Regions from separate parts of the Micromonospora sp. NPDC005806 genome, predicted to be linked through region 2. Evidence: riboswitches for the same ligand, from Rfam matches in the RefSeq annotation. Region 2 holds a riboswitch; the other holds the start of a gene.
The links. A riboswitch is a leader RNA that binds a small molecule or an ion and turns the genes downstream of it on or off. The one in region 2 is predicted to bind thiamine pyrophosphate.
Positions count from the first base shown of each region.

Region 1: linked by a shared signal. The riboswitch ahead of thiE (thiamine phosphate synthase) and the one ahead of ACFYOS_RS24475 (ECF transporter S component) in region 2 are both predicted to bind thiamine pyrophosphate.

Region 1 is NZ_JBIAIL010000001.1:375,335-377,530, reverse strand. Features, by position in the region: gene ACFYOS_RS01790 (aldo/keto reductase) at 1-815, shown strand, start outside; TPP riboswitch at 1,051-1,160, shown strand; gene thiE (thiamine phosphate synthase) at 1,155-1,781, shown strand; gene thiO (glycine oxidase ThiO) at 1,775-2,196, shown strand, end outside.
Region 2 is NZ_JBIAIL010000026.1:87,133-89,328, reverse strand. Features, by position in the region: gene ACFYOS_RS24480 (alpha/beta fold hydrolase) at 1-511, opposite strand, end outside; TPP riboswitch at 601-708, shown strand; gene ACFYOS_RS24475 (ECF transporter S component) at 783-1,367, shown strand; gene ACFYOS_RS24470 (ABC transporter ATP-binding protein) at 1,467-2,196, shown strand, end outside.

The DNA of each region.
Region 1 (2,196 bases), on a different contig from region 2:
TCAACTTCTTCGACACCGCCGACATCTACGGCGAGCCGCAGGGCGGCTCCGAGGAGCTGCTCGGCCAGGCCCTCAAGGGCCGCCGGGACGACGTGGTGGTCGCCACCAAGTTCGGCATGGACATGCACGGCCTGAACGGGCCGGACTTCGGTGCCCGGGGCGCCCGCCGGTACATCGCCCGCGCGGTCGAGGCGTCGCTGCGCCGGCTCGGCACCGACCACATCGACCTGTACCAGATGCACGAGCCCGACCCGGGCACCCCGATCGACGAGACCCTCGCCGCCCTGGACGACCTGGTCCGCGCCGGCAAGGTCCGCTACCTGGGCAACTCGAACTTCGCCGGCTGGCAGATCGCCGACGCCGACTGGACGGCGTCGACCCAGGGCCGCACCCGGTTCATTTCCGCGCAGAACCACTACTCCCTCCTGCAGCGGAGCGTGGAGGCCGAGGTCATCCCCGCCTGCGAGCGGTTCGGCCTGGGCATGCTGCCGTTCTTCCCGCTCGCCAACGGCCTGCTCACCGGCAAGTACAAGCGGGACGAGGCGCCACCCGCCGGCAGCCGGCTCTCCGGCGGCGGCCGGTACGCCGAGCGGCTGGCCGCGGCCGACTGGGACACCATCGAGGCGATCGACGCGTACGCGGCCGAGCGCGGGCTCACCATGCTCCAGGTGGCCATCGCCGGGCTGGCCGCCCGCCCGGCGGTGACCTCGGTGATCGCCGGCGCCACCACTCCCGAGCAGGTACGCGCCAACGCCGAGGCCGGCGCCTGGCAGCCGACCGACGAGGACCTTGACGCCCTCGACGCCATCCTCTGACCCACCCTTCGCTGCCCTGGTGCCACCCGACGGCCCCGGGGCAGCGTGCTTTCCGCCCCGGCTCGTGACCCCGACCGATCAGTGGAACGCCATGCAGGTCGTGCGGGTGAGGGCACCCGGACAGCATGGCGTGAGTGGATGGTCACGCATTGTCCCTGCCTCCACTCGCGACGGTGGGTGGGAAAAGTGTCACCCGCCCTTGGCGGATCCGGGGGAACGTCGTACGGTAGGCCGCAAGTGACCCACGGGAGCCCGGTGCAACCGGGCTGAGAGGGGGGCTGGAAGCCCCCGACCGTCGAACCTGATCCGGGTAATGCCGGCGCAGGGAGGAGTGTTGCCGTGCCGTCCCTGGGACGACTGCATCTGATCACCGACACCCGGCCGGGGCGGGACCCCCTCGGCGTGCTGCGGGCCGCCCTGCCGGTGGCCCACGCCGAGTTGGTCGTCCAGGTCCGGGTGGAGGACGACGCCACCGACCGCGAGGCCTACGAGCTGGCCCGCCGGGTCGTCACGCTGTGCCGGTCGTACGGGGCGACGTGCCTGGTCAACGACCGGCTGCACGTGGCGCTGGCGGTGGACGCCGACGGCGGGCACGTCGGGGCGGACGACCTGCCGGTGCCGGCCGCCCGCCGCGTGCTCGGGGCCGGCGCCGTGCTCGGCGCGACCGCCCGGGAGCCGGGCGGCGCCGCTGCGGCGGTCGCCGCCGGGGCCAGCTACCTGGGCGTGGGCCCCTGCCACGCCACCACCACCAAGTCCGGCCTGCCCGATCCGATCGGCCCCGCCGGGCTACGCGCGGTCGCCGGGGCGGTGGACGTGCCGGTGATCGCGATCGGCGGGGTGACCGCCGCGGCGGTGCCGGCGTTGCGGGCCGCCGGGGCGTACGGGGTGGCGGTGGTCGGAGCACTCTCCGGGGCCGCCGATCCGGCCCGGGCCACCGCGGCGCTGCTCGCGGCGCTGACGTGCTGACCCGACCGGACGTCGCCATCGTGGGGGCGGGACCGGTCGGGCTGGCGATCGCGTGGCGCTGCGCGTCCCGTGGACTGCGGGTGGCGGTCCACGATCCCGCCCCGGGGTCGGGCGCCTCGCAGGTCGCGGCGGGGATGCTGTCGCCGGTCGCCGAGGCGTACTTCGGGGAGCACGAGCTGACCGGGCTGCTCGCCGAGTCCGCCGCCCGCTGGCCGGGCTTCGCCGCCGAGCTGGTCGAGGCCGCCGGCGCTGACGTCGGCTACCGCACCGATGGCACCCTGGTGGTCGGGTTGACCGCCGACGACCTGGCCGAGGCGCGCCGGCTCTGGTCGTACCAGCAGGGGTTGGGCCTGCCGATCACGCCGCTGCGCCCCTCGGAGCTGCGGGACCGCGAGCCGGCGCTGGCCCCCCGCGT
Region 2 (2,196 bases):
CGAGCATCCGGCGCAGGGCGGCGGCGCGCAGCGCCAGCAGCACCTTCTCCGCCTTGCCCGGCTTGCGGAACAGCGCGATGTAGGACGAGCGGGCCTTCTGCCGCGGGTCGGTGGCGAGCGCGTGGCCCATCGCCGCCGGGTGCGGCACCGAGACCGCGGTCAGCGTCCGGACCCGCTCCGGGTGGGCCGCCGCGAGGCCCCACGCCACGATCGCGCCCCAGTCGTGCCCGACCAGGTGGGCGGAGGTCACCCCGAGCGCGTCGAGCACGGCGGCCACGTCCGCCACCAGCTCCGGGATCCGGTACGCCTCGACCGCCGTCGGCCGCGCGCCCGGCGAGTAGCCCCGCTGGTCCAGCGCGTACGTGCGCAGCCCGGCGGCGTGCAGCGCGGGCACCACGTCGTCCCACTCACCGCCGTGCTGGGGGAAGCCGTGCAGCAGCAGGACGGGTTCGGCGCCCTCCGGGCCACCGGTGCGTACCTCGAACGTCAGACCTCGCGCGTCGACCCGCATGATCGCCACCCTACCCACCGGGCCCGTCGGCGATCGCCCTGCTGGGCCGCGGACGGGGGTCGGTGCTAGCGTCTGCGTCGAGACAACTTCATATCCGACAGGGGAGCGCACAGCGCTGAGAGTGCGGGCCGGTGCCCGCAGACCCTCGGTACCTGATCTGGGTAATGCCAGCGCAGGGAGTTCGGTCGACCTCCAGCCGCGCCGCCGTCCGGTGATCCGGACGCGGCGTGCGTCTTCTCCTGGTTCCCCCTTGAGAACTGGGAGCTCACCAATGGACAACAACAACCGCTGGCGCACCATCGACATCGTGGTCGCCTCGGTGATCGCGGTCGCCTTCGGCGTCATCTTCTGGGCCTGGGGCCTGGTCTGGGGCGCCACCGACGCCGCCTTCGCCTTCTTCCCGCCGGCGCAGACCCTCATCTACGGCGTCTGGCTGGTGCCGGCCGTCCTCGGCGGCCTGGTCATCCGCAAGCCCGGCGCCTCGCTCTACTGCGAGCTGGTGGCGGCGATCGTCTCCGCGCTGCTCGGCAGCCAGTGGGGCGGCATCGTCATCGTCCAGGGGCTGATGCAGGGCGTCGGCGCGGAGCTGGCCTTCGCCGCGTTCCGCTACCGCTCGTACCGGCTGCCGGCCGCCCTGCTGGCCGGCGCGCTGACCGGCCTGACCGCGGCGATCTTCGACTTCGTGTACTGGAACAAGGCCACCGACCTGGTCAGCTACCGCATCCCGTACGCCCTGCTGACCGTCGTCAGCGCCACGGTCATCGCCGGCCTGGGCAGCGTCTACCTCACCCGTGCCCTGGCCAACACCGGCGTCCTGGACCGCTTCCCCGCCGGCCGCGACCGCGCCACGGTCTGACGCCCCCACCCTCATCGTGTTGATCATGAAGTTGACGGCGATGTGGATCTCTGAAACTGCCGCCAACTTCATGATCATCGGAGGGGAGGGGGTGGCGCGGTGAGCGCGGTGCAGTTGCGGGGGTTCGGGTGGCGGCACGCCGGGCGGAAAGAGTGGGCGGTGCGTGGGGTGGACCTGCGCATCGACCGGGGGGAGCGGGTGCTGCTGCTCGGGCCCTCCGGGGCCGGCAAGAGCACCCTGCTGGCGACGCTCGCCGGACTGCTGCCGGAGGACTCCGGCGAGCAGGAGGGCATCGCCGAGATCGACGGACTCGACCCGCGCAAGGCCCGGGAGCGGGTCGGCATCGTCTTCCAGGACCCGGAGACCCAGCTGGTGATGGCCCGCTGCGGCGACGACGTCGCGTTCGGGCTGGAGAACCGGGGCGTACCCGCCGAGGAGATCTGGCCCCGGGTGGACGAGGCGCTGCGCCGGGTCGGCTTCCCGTACCACCGGGACCGGCCCACCGCGGCCCTCTCCGGCGGCGAGCAGCAGCGGCTCGCCCTGGCCGGGGCGCTCGCCCTGCGCCCGGGGCTGCTGCTGCTCGACGAGCCCACCGCCAACCTCGACCCGGCCGGCGCCACGCTGGTCCGCCGGGCCGTCGCGGACGCCCTCGACGCCGACACCACGCTGATCCTGGTGGAGCACCGGGTGGCCGAGGCGTTGCCGCTGGTGGACCGGGTGGTCGTGCTGGAAGCCGGCGGCGGGGTGCGGGCCGACGGTCCGCCCGACGCGGTCTTCGCCGCGCACGGCGACGCGCTCGCCGCGGCCGGCGTCTGGGTACCGGGCCGCA